One region of the Vagococcus penaei genome, then DNA from elsewhere that is predicted to be linked to it. Evidence: a T-box and tRNA genes for the amino acid it is inferred to sense, from the RefSeq annotation. Region 1 holds a T-box; the other holds one or more tRNA genes.
The links. The T-box of region 1 lies ahead of serS (serine--tRNA ligase). A T-box ahead of a tRNA ligase gene usually reads a tRNA of that ligase, here a tRNA-Ser.

Region 1 (6,869 bases):
AAAATCGAAGAAGCAACGAATGGCGAGAAAGTAATTCAGACAGTTTGGGGAGTTGGCTACAAAATTGAAGGATAATACAAATAGAATAAAAAATAAAATTACTCTGACTTCTAAAGAAAAAAGTGAGCTTCTTATAGAAGGAATTGTAACAATTATTCTATTGATTCTTTTAAACTTAGCTGTCTATATGTTGGTTATTCAGTTTGCAGAAACAAACCAGCCTATTGAAGCAATGCTGTTTAACATTAAAGAATCCATTTACAATACCTTCTATATTGATCATCCTTATTCACTTAAACTCCTAATTATTTCATTTATGGGTTTAATTGATGTCTTTGTTTTATTTTGGCGCCTGATTCGGCGTTATAAACAAATGCAACAAGCTCATATTATTAGTGAATTGCATTATATTTCAAGTGGTCACTACAATCATCGGATTCCATTTCAATTAAATGGTGACTTAGGTCGCTTAATCAATAGCATTAATGCCTTAGTTGATAGTACCGTCAAAGCTATTGAAGATGAACGTTTGATTGAACAATCCAAAGATGAATTAATTACAAATGTCAGTCATGACATACGGACACCGCTGACATCCATTATTGGCTATCTTGGCTTAATTGAAGATGGCCAATATCAATCAACTGATGACTTACTAAAATATACTCATACGGCTTATTTAAAATCCAAACAAATGAAACTTTTAGTTGACGATCTTTTTGAATATACGAAAGTCAGGCAAGCCGATACACCACTGAACACTATGACATTCAATATGAGTCAATTACTTGAACAACTAGTCATAGAATACGAATTAGAGTCAACAAAAAATCAAATCCCAATCGAATTAACGATTGAATCACCTAATTTGATAATGGAAGGTGATACGGAAAAACTTGTTCGAGTGTTTGATAATCTACTATCCAATGCTTTCAAATATGGTTTAGATGGCTCTAAAATTGTTATTATGGCTAAAAAAGTAGATCAGATGCTTATTATAGAAGTCAAAAACAATGGTCAAGAAATTCCACAGGAAGCATTGGAACACTTGTTCGATCGTTTTTATCGTGTAGAAGAGTCACGTTCACTCCAAACAGGTGGGTCTGGACTAGGTCTAGCTATTGCTCAAAGTATTGTCGAACTACACCACGGTGAAATCTACGCGACTTCTGCCAATGGTTGGACGTCCTTTATCATTAAGTTACCCTTAAAAAACTGGTAAATTACAACTAAAAAAAACCTAAATTATATCAAATTTAGGTTTTTTTTGCTATATTACCTTATGTAACTTAACAGAAAGGACGAATTTATTAAATGACTTTTTTAAAGAAATCTGTCCACCTATTATTAGCTATTGTGTTATTGACTACTTTCATACTTATTCCATCTTCTTCTAGTTTAGCTAAAACAAATACCAATCAAGCTGAACCCGTTACTATTTATGCTAAAGCAGCTATGGTCACTGACATAGAAACAGGAAAAATCCTCTACGCTAAAAATATTGACGAAGCGCTTGGTATTGCATCTATGACCAAATTAATTACCGCCTATTTAGTTTATGAGTCAGTCGCTAATGGACAAATCAATTGGACCGATCAAGTCAAGATTAGTGATAGTCTCATTAAAACGACTGAGAATCCTGAATTATCCAATGTTCCACTTTACAAAAATCAAACTTATACCGTTCAAGATTTATTATACGCATCATTAATTAGCTCGGCGAATGCTGCAACCTCTGCCCTTGCTGAATTTATTAGCGGTTCCGAACCAAAATTTGTGGATCAAATGCGTGCAAAAATGACAGAATGGGGAATTACCGATTCATTTTTAATTAGCTCATCTGGTCTTGGGACAATGTTTTTAGAAAATGGAAAGTATCCGGGCTCTCATGATGATGACGAAAATCGATTATCTGCTCGAGATATGACAATCGTTGCTGAACATTTACTAGCTGATTATCCAGATGTGTTGGCCATTACCAAATTATCAGAATACATATTGTTTAATGGAACTAAAAATCAAACGCTACTCACCAATTCAAACTATATGTTACCTAATATGCCTTACTACTATGCAGGTGTTGATGGCCTAAAAACTGGTACAACTGATTTAGCAGGTGCCTGTTTCATTGGAACCATTGAAAAAGATGGTAGACGCTATATTTCAGTCGTGATGGGAGTAGATGAGGAGCATAATCGCTTTATTGAAACACAAAAAATGTTAGATTATGTTTTCCAAACTTGGGTTTACCAACCTGTTGTGACTCAAGGTCAATCAGCTGTCGAACCTACTATGCCTGTCAATCTAGGTAAAGAAGCAACGGTTCCATTAAAAACCGATCAAACGGTTAGTGCTTGGGTTAACACGAATCAGGCAGAAGCATCAGTTGATGTCAGTTTCGAACCAAAATCAAGCTACACTAATGGCTTAAATGCTCCGGTCAAAGAAAATAAATTGGTTGGCTATGAACGAATTCAATCTGCTGACCGATTGGGATTCCTACACCCTCAACAAAATAAAGTAACTCATGTTCCTGTCAAAACAGCGCAATCTATCGAAAAAGTAAACTTTTTTGTCGAAGTTTGGCACAAGGTACGCAACTTCTTTCACTAATTCAATACGAATAAACTGATACTTAAGGTAGGTAAATACTATATGACCAATAATTCTCGTGTCGATTATGATAAATTAAAGAAGAAATACAAACGTCGTCGCTTTTTTTCGCTTATAGTTGGGTTGATTTTCGGCTTAATTATTGCCTTTAATATTTATTATTGGCTGCCATTAATCCAAAAAAAAATTGATATACCTGCCATTCCACAAGCTGTCATCGCAACTAGTTCAAGCGAAAAAACTAAACAAAGCTCTAGTACAATTGACTCATCAATGACGAATAAGCAAGAAACAGAAACAACAACTAGCACCTCTTATGAACCGAGATTAAACACCAAAAACACGCAAATCTCGGCTTTTTATAAGCCTTTATCGGAATCAATAGATAACCAATTAACTGAGGCAAATATTTCTGGAACATTTCTTGGTGTTAAGAACAACCAAATTGTGCTCTATAAATCCTATGGAGAAGCAGCTAAACAACAAGCTAATCCGCTAGAAAGTTCTTATATGATTGCTTCATTACAGAAATCTGTCACTGCTGTTTTGATTATGTCGCTGATTCAAGAGAATAAATTAAAATTGGATACGCCTCTATCTGAATTTTATCCAGATATTCCAAGTAGTAATCAGATTACCATTGACTCAATGCTGTCAATGACTTCTGGACTAGAACTAGACGATGATAATCGACCAAATTCTCAAAATTCTAGTGATATACTTGATTTTGCCATAAAAAATGTGACACATGAACCACAAAATAAATGGTCCTATTCCTATGTTAACTACACTTTACTAGCAGGAATAGTCGAAATTTTATCGCATAAACCTTATGAAGAATACACACAAGAAAAAATTATCTCACCGTTGAATCTTAAACATTCTTTCTTCTATAATACTCAATCAAAAGAACAAACATTGATTGATACTTATAGTAAAGATAATAATGGAAAACTAAGCAAAAATAATATAAAAAAATCTGCCTACATCAATGAGCTAGGAACCGGTAATCTCGCTATGTCGGCTGAAGATTTTTTAATCTTTATTCAAGCAGTTATTGATGGGACACTATTGGATAGTAATGAAGTCATTGCAATGTGGACGCCAAATCCAACAACTTTTAACTATACTTACAAGAGTGGCTTTTATCATAAAGATAATTATCTATATGGTCATGGCTTATTTCATGGCTATGAACCGACTGTCTATATAAGTGAAGATGGCAGTGATGCCGTTATCTTTTTCGCTAATATGTATCAACCAGATAAATTAAATACTAACTTAGTCCAAGATATTTACCAACAGATAATTGCTCCCTACACTGGTCCTACAGCACAATAACACTAATTGACACATCAGATAAAAGGCTATATACTAATGTGTAAGTAAATAGACTAACTATTTGAGAGATTAGTACTTTTCATTCGGTGACTTTTAGAAAGTTGGCGGTCGATGCAAGCCAACAGTCACCCAAAAGGAATCCACTCTCTAGCAATGCATAACGAAAATTTGTTTAGCAAATCAAAAGTTATGACGGTTTGACCCGTTAACAATCTAACGAAGATACACGCTATTGTGTAAATTTGGGTGGCACCGCGACGTTCAACCTCTCGCCCCATAAATAATCATTGGATTATTGTGGGGTTGAGAGGTTTTTTTATATCATAATAATAAGGAGGAAATAAATATGTTAGACATTAAATTTATGCGTCAAAACTTCAATACTGTCAAAGAAAAATTATTAACACGAGGTGTCAACGATAGTCTGTTGACAGAATTTTTAGACTTAGATCAAGAACGCCGTAATCATTTAGTTGAGGTGGAAACACTTAAAAAACTACGTAACGATGTGTCTCAAGAGATTGCCCAACTGAAACGCAACAAAGAAAATGCTGACGAAAAAATCAAAGAAATGAAAGAAGTCGGTGAAAAAATTAAAGTTTTAGATGGTGACGTAACAGATATTGATAACCGTCTCCAAGAAATTTCTTATACTCTGCCAAACTTGCCTCATGATGATGTTCCCGTTGGAGCTGATGAAGAAGAAAATATCGAAGTACGTCGCTGGGAAACACCTCGTCAATTTGATTTTGAGCCAAAACCTCACTGGGAAATTGCTGAAAATCTAGGCATTTTAGATTTCGAACGTGGTGCTAAGGTAACTGGTAGCCGGTTCTTATTTTATAAAGGACTAGGTGCTCGCTTAGAACGCGCGATTTATAACTTTATGTTAGATACACACGTCTATGAACATGGCTATACAGAAATGATTCCGCCGTATATGGTGAACGATCAATCAATGTTCGGTACTGGACAATTTCCGAAGTTTAAAGAAGATGTTTTCCAATTAGCAGATACCCATTACACGCTGATTCCAACTGCAGAAGTTCCTTTAACTAACTACTACCGTGATGAAATTCTTAATGAATCTGATTTACCTGTTTACTTTACGGCTCTTAGTCCTTCATTCCGTTCTGAAGCTGGTAGTGCTGGACGTGATACTCGTGGATTAATTCGTCTGCATCAATTTAATAAAGTCGAGATGGTAAAACTAGCGAAACCAGAAAACTCTTATGAAGAATTAGAAAAAATGACTAGCAATGCAGAAACGATTCTCCAAAAATTAAACTTGCCTTATCGTGTTATTACTTTATGTACTGGAGACATGGGCTTTTCTGCTGCAAAAACTTATGACTTAGAAGTTTGGATTCCAGCCCAAGATACTTACCGTGAGATTAGTTCATGTTCAAACTGTGAAAGCTTCCAAGCAAGACGTGCGAAAATTCGCTACCGTGATGAAGATGGTAAAGTCAACTTAGTCCATACTTTAAATGGCTCTGGGCTAGCCGTTGGTCGAACAGTAGCTGCTATCTTAGAAAATTACCAGAATGAAGATGGTAGTGTCACAATTCCTGAAGTACTCCGTCCTTATATGGGTGGCTTAGATATGATTACTAAATAAAAAAAAATCCGACGATAGTTGACTATCGTCGGATTTTTTATAAACATTTTTAAGATTCAATTGAATAGTTTGGTGCTTCTTTCGTAATTTGTACATCATGAGGATGAGATTCTCTAAGTCCAGCACCACTCATTTGAATAAATTGCGCATTATCACGTAACTCTTGTAAATTACCTGCACCTACATAGCCCATACCTGCACGTAGTCCACCAAGCATTTGGAAAATAATATCTTGAACGCTACCTTTATAAGCAACACGTCCTTCAATGCCTTCTGGTACTAACTTATTAGCTTCATTGACACCTGTTTGGAAATAACGGTCACTTGACCCTTTTTCCATGGCACCTAATGAGCCCATACCTCGATATGTTTTAAAACGACGACCTTGATAAATTTCAAATTCACCAGGTGATTCATCTGTACCTGCTAACATTGAGCCTAACATAACGACATAACCACCAGCTGCTAAGGCTTTGACGATATCGCCAGAGTATTTAATTCCACCATCGGCAATAATCGTTTTCCCATATTCTCTAGCAACAGAAGCTGCATCGTAAATCGCAGTTAATTGTGGAACACCTACACCCGCAACCACACGAGTCGTACAAATTGATCCAGGTCCAATCCCGACTTTAACAACATCAACACCAACATCATATAAAGCACGTGTTGCTTCAGCAGTCGCTACGTTTCCAGCAATTAATATAGTTGTTGGGAACGTTTCACGGATTTCTTTAATTTTACGAATAACGCCAGCACTATGACCGTGCGCTGTATCGATAACAATTGCATCAACACCAGCATCAATCAAGGCTTTCGCACGATCAAATGTGTCACTTGTTACACCAACAGCGGCTGCAACTAATAAACGACCATGTACATCTTTCGCTGCATTTGGGAACTCAATGACTTTCTCGATATCCTTAATTGTAATTAAACCACTTAAACGTCCAGCGTCATCAACAATTGGTAATTTTTCAATTTTATGTTGTTGCAACGTTTTTTCGGCATCTTTCAATGATGTACCGACTGGTGCAGTAACTAAATTATCTTTAGTCATAACATCATCAATGGCTAACTGATGATCTGTCACAAAACGTAAATCACGATTAGTTAAAATACCAACTAATTTGCGGTTAGCTAATGTATCAACAATTGGGACACCACTAATCCGATACTTCGCCATCAAAGCTTCAGCTTCAGCCACCCGGTGACTCGGTGTTAAGAAAAATGGATCAATGATGACACCACTCTCAGAACGTTTGACTTTTTTAACTTCATCCCGCTGTTGCTC
Region 2 (6,869 bases), 740 kb from region 1:
ATTATTGGCTAATAGCATAATCGGACGCTTAATAAGCATACCATCAACTGTCAAACGACTTGCCGCTTCTTCCACAGTAAATTCATTAACAATATCTTTCAGATGCTGCTCCCGATATTTGATACCACTAGTATTAAAGAAACGTCGAATAGGATAATCATTATCATTCATCCATGTAATTAATAAATCTTTTGCTGGTGGTTCTTCTATCATATTAATTATCTTGTAATCAATCGCGTGCTCATCTAACCAGACTTTAGCTTTTTTGCAAGTTGAACACTTTGGGTACCAATAAAACGTTACCATTATATCAACCTCTCTTTCTCTATTGTAGTATATCATAGTCATTTATAAAAAAATATCCTAGACTAATAATGTTTAAAAAAATTAGTAAACTATGTTATAATTGATTAGTTAGTTAGCCGATTACAATATTACTTTAGGAGGCCCCTATGAAGAAATCATCGAGTAATAAAGAAGATTACCTAAAAGCGATTTATGAGAATAATGGTATTGATGAATTCGTTTCTAATAAAACCTTATCGCAACATTTAAATGTCTCACCTGCTTCAGTCACAGAAATGGTAGAAAAACTTCAAAGTGACGGCCTTTTAGAATATAAGCCTTATACTGGTGTCAAATTAACATTAAATGGTCTTAATCAAACCATTACAATCATCAGAAATCATCGAATTATCGAAACCTTTCTATATGACAAACTAGGCTATTCACTTCATGATTTGCACCATTTATCTGAAGAATTAGAACACGTTAAAGATCCTATCTTTTTTGATCGCTTATTTACATACTTAAGTAAACCAAAAACTTGCCCGCATGGTGGAATCATTCCAACACATGATAACTATCGAGAGCCTTCTTTAATACCTATTTCTGATTTTAAACCAGGTGATTCCTTAATAATTGGCCGCGTTATGGATGATACTTCCGTTTTAAATTATATGTCGTCAATTAACTTAACGGTAGGTGATACTATCCATATAGTAGATATTGATCATTTTAACGAATTGATTGTCTTTACAATTAATCAATCAGATAAAACATTTCATATTAGCCTAAAACAAGCACACTTGATTTTTTCTAGTTATACTTAAACTGTTGGAAGTTAAATCTCCAACAGTTTTTTACTAAATTCGTACAATAAAAGATGAGAAAAAAGAAGATAGAATATGAGAAAACTCAATCTATCTTCTTTTTATTTTATATACTAATCAATAATTATATACTGGGCTAGCTGGATTCGAACCAACGAGTGACGGAGTCAAAGTCCGTTGCCTTACCGCTTGGCTATAGCCCATTAAAAAAGGCGACTGATGGGAATCGAACCCACGCGTGTCGGAACCACAATCCGATGCGTTAACCACTTCGCCACAATCGCCATATTAAAAAAATGGAGGGAGGCAGATTCGAACTGCCGAACCCGAAGGAGCGGATTTACAGTCCGCCGCGTTTAGCCACTTCGCTATCCCTCCAAAATGGCGCAAGACAGAATCGAACTGCCGACACACGGAGCTTCAATCCGTTGCTCTACCAACTGAGCTACTGCGCCTAAACGGTCCCGACGGGATTTGAACCCGCGATCTCCTGCGTGACAGGCAGGCATGTTAACCCCTACACCACGGAACCATTTAAAAAGTTTATGGATTCGAACCATCTATTCTTATTGGCTAAATAAGACTTTTCCCATCTGAAAACTTTATATATTTATTGTTATGACCCGTACGGGAATCGAACCCGTGTTACCGCCGTGAAAGGGCGGTGTCTTAACCGCTTGACCAACGGGCCTATTATCTATCTAGCATGGCAATGTCCTACTCTCACAAAGAGAAACCCTTCACTACCCTCGGCGCTAAGAAACTTAACTACTGTGTTCGACATGGTTACAGGTGTATCCTTCTTGCCATTATTACCATACTATAAAATAAACTGGGCTAGCTGGATTCGAACCAACGAGTGACGGAGTCAAAGTCCGTTGCCTTACCGCTTGGCTATAGCCCATTAAAAGGGCGACTGATGGGAATCGAACCCACGCGTGTCGGAACCACAATCCGATGCGTTAACCACTTCGCCACAATCGCCATAATACTATTAAAATAAAAAATCTAACTAATACCGGCGGCCGGGGTCGAACCGGCACGCCCTTGCGGGCACAGGATTTTGAGTCCAGCGCGTCTGCCAATTCCGCCACGCCGGCATATATTAATTAGAAAAAGGCGGTAACCGGATTTGAACCGATGATAAAGGTGTTGCAGACCTCTGCCTTACCACTTGGCTATACCGCCATACCATATTAAAACTGGGCTAGCTGGATTCGAACCAACGAGTGACGGAGTCAAAGTCCGTTGCCTTACCGCTTGGCTATAGCCCAATAAAAAAAGGCGACTGATGGGAATCGAACCCACGCGTGTCGGAACCACAATCCGATGCGTTAACCACTTCGCCACAATCGCCATAATACTATTGAAGCAACAGGGGTAGTAGGACTCGAACCCACGCTGACGGTTTTGGAGACCGTAGTTCTACCACTAAACTATACCCCTATAAAAATGGAGGGAGGCAGATTCGAACTGCCGAACCCGAAGGAGCGGATTTACAGTCCGCCGCGTTTAGCCACTTCGCTATCCCTCCAAAATGGCGCAAGACAGAATCGAACTGCCGACACACGGAGCTTCAATCCGTTGCTCTACCAACTGAGCTACTGCGCCTAAACGGTCCCGACGGGATTTGAACCCGCGATCTCCTGCGTGACAGGCAGGCATGTTAACCCCTACACCACGGAACCATTTAAAAAGTTTATGGATTCGAACCATCTATTCTTATTGGCTAAATAAGACTTTTCCCATCTGAAAACTTTATATATTTATTGTTATGACCCGTACGGGAATCGAACCCGTGTTACCGCCGTGAAAGGGCGGTGTCTTAACCGCTTGACCAACGGGCCTTATTTATTATTTTACGGAGAGTAAGGGATTCGAACCCTTGAGACAGTTATTACCGCCTACATGATTTCCAATCATGCTCCTTCGGCCAACTCGGACAACTCTCCAAGCTTTAGCTTTTAATGACTCTTTAAAAGGACTCCGGCAGTAGGACTCGAACCTACGACATCATGATTAACAGTCATGCGCTACTACCAACTGAGCTATGCCGGAATACTTATAAATGCGTGGCAGCGTCCTACTCTCACAAAGAGAAACCCTTCACTACCCTCGGCGCTAAGAAGCTTAACTGCTGTGTTCGGCATGGTTACAGGTGTATCCTTCTTGCCATCGCCACCACACTTCTATAAGTGTTCTATTTAATTAAGTGATTGCTCACTCAAAACTGGATTTGAAGTTATCATTAACATAAGTGACACCGTTTATTTGGTTAAGTCCTCGATCGATTAGTACTAGTCCGCTCCATACATCACTGTACTTCCACTCCTAGCCTATCTACCTGATCATCTCTCAGGGATCTTACTTTCTTAAAGAAATGGGAAATCTCATCTTGAGGGGGGCTTCACGCTTAGATGCTTTCAGCGTTTATCCCGTCCATACATAGCTACCCAGCAATGCCCTTGGCAGAACAACTGGTACACCAGAGGTATGTCCATCCCGGTCCTCTCGTACTAAGGACAGCTCCTCTCAAATTTCCAACGCCCGCGACGGATAGGGACCGAACTGTCTCACGACGTTCTGAACCCAGCTCGCGTGCCGCTTTAATGGGCGAACAGCCCAACCCTTGGGACCGACTACAGCCCCAGGATGCGACGAGCCGACATCGAGGTGCCAAACCTCCCCGTCGATGTGAACTCTTGGGGGAGATAAGCCTGTTATCCCCAGGGTAGCTTTTATCCGTTGAGCGATGGCCCTTCCATGCGGAACCACCGGATCACTAAGCCCGACTTTCGTCCCTGCTCGAGTTGTAACTCTCGCAGTCAAGCTCCCTTTTGCCTTTACACTCTTCGAATGATTTCCAACCATTCTGAGGGAACCTTTGGGCGCCTCCGTTACATTTTAGGAGGCGACCGCCCCAGTCAAACTGTCCATCTGACACTGTCTCCCGCCACGATAAGTGGCGCGGGTTAGACTGGTCATAACACAAGGGTAGTATCCCACCAATGCCTCCCTCGAAACTAGCGTTCCGAGTTCAACGGCTCCTACCTATCCTGTACATGTGTCACAAACAGTCAATATCAAACTACAGTAAAGCTCCATGGGGTCTTTCCGTCCTGTCGCGGGTAACCTGCATCTTCACAGGTACTAAAATTTCACCGAGTCTCTTGTTGAGACAGTGCCCAAATCGTTACGCCTTTCGTGCGGGTCGGAACTTACCCGACAAGGAATTTCGCTACCTTAGGACCGTTATAGTTACGGCCGCCGTTTACTGGGGCTTCAATTCTGAGCTTCGCTATTGCTAACCCATCCTCTTAACCTTCCAGCACCGGGCAGGCGTCAGCCCCTATACGTCATCTTTCGATTTTGCAGAGACCTGTGTTTTTGATAAACAGTCGCTTGGGCCTATTCACTGCGGCTAAACTTGCGTTTAGCACCCCTTCTCCCGAAGTTACGGGGTCATTTTGCCGAGTTCCTTAACAAGAGTTCTCTCGCTCACCTTAGGATTCTCTCCTCGACTACCTGTGTCGGTTTGCGGTACGGGTCGTTTGCTTCTAACTAGAAGATTTTCTTGACAGTGTGATATTGGAACTTCGGTACTAAATTTCCCTCCACATCACAACTCGTCCTTAGAGGTGTAAGCATTTGACTCACACCAAGACTTGTTGCTTATACGCACATATCCAACAGTGCGCTTCCGTAACCTCCTGTGTCCCTCCATTGTTCAAACAAAACAAACGAGTACAGGAATCTCAACCTGTTGTCCATCGCCTACGCCTATCGGCCTCGGCTTAGGTCCCGACTAACCCTGGGAGGACGAGCCTTCCCCAGGAAACCTTAGTCATTCGGTGGACAGGATTCTCACCTGTCTTTCGCTACTCATACCGGCATTCTCACTTCTAAGCGCTCCACTAGTCCTCACGATCTAGCTTCAACGCCCTTAGAACGCTCTCCTACCATAGAACCAAAGGTTCTATCCACAGTTTCGGTAATATGTTTAGCCCCGGTACATTTTCGGCGCAAGGGCACTCGACTAGTGAGCTATTACGCACTCTTTAAATGGTGGCTGCTTCTAAGCCAACATCCTAGTTGTTTGTGCACCCTCACATCCTTTTCCACTTAACATATATTTTGGGACCTTAACTGGTGGTCTGGGCTGTTTCCCTTTCGACAATGGATCTTATCACTCACTGTCTGACTCCCGGATATAAATGAATGGCATTCGGAGTTTATCTGAATTCGGTAACCCAAGACGGGCCCCTAGTCCAAACAGTGCTCTACCTCCATCATTCTTAATTCCGAGGCTAGCCCTAAAGCTATTTCGGAGAGAACCAGCTATCTCCAAGTTCGATTGGAATTTCTCCGCTACCCACACCTCATCCCCGCACTTTTCAACGTACGTGGGTTCGGTCCTCCAGTGCGTTTTACCGCACCTTCAACCTGGACATGGGTAGGTCACATGGTTTCGGGTCTACAACTACATACTACGTCGCCCTATTCAGACTCGCTTTCGCTACGGCTCCGCTTCTTCAGCTTAACCTCGCATGCAATCGTAACTCGCCGGTTCATTCTGCAAAAGGCACGCCATCACCCATTAACGGGCTTTGACTTTTTGTAGGCACACGGTTTCAGGTTCTATTTCACTCCCCTTCCGGGGTGCTTTTCACCTTTCCCTCACGGTACTGGTTCACTATCGGTCACTAGAGAGTATTTAGCCTTGGGAGATGGTCCTCCCGGATTCCGACGGAATTTCTCGTGTTCCGCCGTACTCAGGATACTCATAGGTGTGTTGTCAATTTCGTCTACGGGGCTTTTACCCGCTCCGGCTGACCTTTCCAGGTCGATTTGACTATTTACAACAGCTACCACAGCTGAGTCCTACAACCCCAATGAGCAAGCTCATTGGTTTGGGCTGTTTCCGTTTCGCTCGCCGCTACTAAGGAAATCGATTTTTCTTTCTCTTCCTGCAGGTACTTAGATGTTTCAGTTCTCTGCGTCTACCTTCTATTAGCTATGTATTCACTAATAGATAATACCCTATAAAAGGTATTGGGTTCCCCCATTCGGAAATCTCCGGATCAAAGCTTACTTACAGCTCCCCGAAGCATATCGGCGTTAGTCCCGTCCTTCATCGGCTTCTAGTGCCAAGGCATCCACCGTGCGCCCTTATTCACTTAACCTTTTCTAACCTAATGGTTAGATCTTTTTTGTTTGTATCAAACAGCGATATCTGATACAAACAACGCTTCACAACTTACGCTGTGTCACGCGGTGTACTTAATTTATGTTGATGTCTAACTTCAACTATCCAGTTTTCAATGAACAATAATGGTAAAGGTTCTACCAATGGAGCCTAGCGGGATCGAACCGCTGACCTCCTGCGTGCAAGGCAGGCGCTCTCCCAGCTGAGCTAAGGCCCCATTTAGTTTGAGAGTAGACCTCTCAAAACTGAACAAAGTAAATTCAACCAATGTGTTTCCGTAATTATCCTTAGAAAGGAGGTGATCCAGCCGCACCTTCCGATACGGCTACCTTGTTACGACTTCACCCCAATCATCTATCCCACCTTAGGCGGCTGGCTCCCGAAGGTTACCTCACCGACTTTGGGTGTTACAAACTCTCGTGGTGTGACGGGCGGTGTGTACAAGGCCCGGGAACGTATTCACCGTGGCATGCTGATCCACGATTACTAGCGATTCCGGCTTCATGTAGGCGAGTTGCAGCCTACAATCCGAACTGAGAACAGCTTTAAGA

Region 2: it encodes a tRNA-Ser, which carries the amino acid that the T-box ahead of serS (serine--tRNA ligase) is inferred to sense. The anticodon was not compared.

The regions. Positions count from the first base shown of each region.
Region 1 is NZ_CP019609.1:1,302,217-1,309,085, forward strand. It holds gene croR (response regulator transcription factor CroR) at 1-75, shown strand, start outside; gene BW732_RS06260 (sensor histidine kinase) at 65-1,222, shown strand; gene BW732_RS06265 (serine hydrolase) at 1,315-2,613, shown strand; gene BW732_RS06270 (serine hydrolase domain-containing protein) at 2,656-3,954, shown strand; T-box leader at 4,005-4,234, shown strand; gene serS (serine--tRNA ligase) at 4,301-5,575, shown strand; gene guaB (IMP dehydrogenase) at 5,625-6,869, opposite strand, start outside.
Region 2 is NZ_CP019609.1:2,039,743-2,046,611, reverse strand. It holds gene BW732_RS09780 (arsenate reductase family protein) at 1-306, opposite strand, end outside; gene BW732_RS09775 (metal-dependent transcriptional regulator) at 453-1,112, shown strand; tRNA gene BW732_RS09770 (tRNA-Gln) at 1,244-1,315, opposite strand; tRNA gene BW732_RS09765 (tRNA-His) at 1,324-1,396, opposite strand; tRNA gene BW732_RS09760 (tRNA-Tyr) at 1,410-1,490, opposite strand; tRNA gene BW732_RS09755 (tRNA-Phe) at 1,495-1,567, opposite strand; tRNA gene BW732_RS09750 (tRNA-Asp) at 1,572-1,644, opposite strand; tRNA gene BW732_RS09745 (tRNA-Glu) at 1,732-1,803, opposite strand; rRNA gene rrf (5S ribosomal RNA) at 1,817-1,932, opposite strand; tRNA gene BW732_RS09735 (tRNA-Gln) at 1,945-2,016, opposite strand; tRNA gene BW732_RS09730 (tRNA-His) at 2,024-2,096, opposite strand; tRNA gene BW732_RS09725 (tRNA-Leu) at 2,129-2,212, opposite strand; tRNA gene BW732_RS09720 (tRNA-Cys) at 2,230-2,300, opposite strand; tRNA gene BW732_RS09715 (tRNA-Gln) at 2,315-2,386, opposite strand; tRNA gene BW732_RS09710 (tRNA-His) at 2,396-2,468, opposite strand; tRNA gene BW732_RS09705 (tRNA-Trp) at 2,488-2,558, opposite strand; tRNA gene BW732_RS09700 (tRNA-Tyr) at 2,566-2,646, opposite strand; tRNA gene BW732_RS09695 (tRNA-Phe) at 2,651-2,723, opposite strand; tRNA gene BW732_RS09690 (tRNA-Asp) at 2,728-2,800, opposite strand; tRNA gene BW732_RS09685 (tRNA-Glu) at 2,888-2,959, opposite strand; tRNA gene BW732_RS09680 (tRNA-Ser) at 2,975-3,064, opposite strand; tRNA gene BW732_RS09675 (tRNA-Asn) at 3,097-3,170, opposite strand; rRNA gene rrf (5S ribosomal RNA) at 3,183-3,298, opposite strand; rRNA gene BW732_RS09665 (23S ribosomal RNA) at 3,384-6,295, opposite strand; tRNA gene BW732_RS09660 (tRNA-Ala) at 6,463-6,535, opposite strand; rRNA gene BW732_RS09655 (16S ribosomal RNA) at 6,610-6,869, opposite strand, start outside.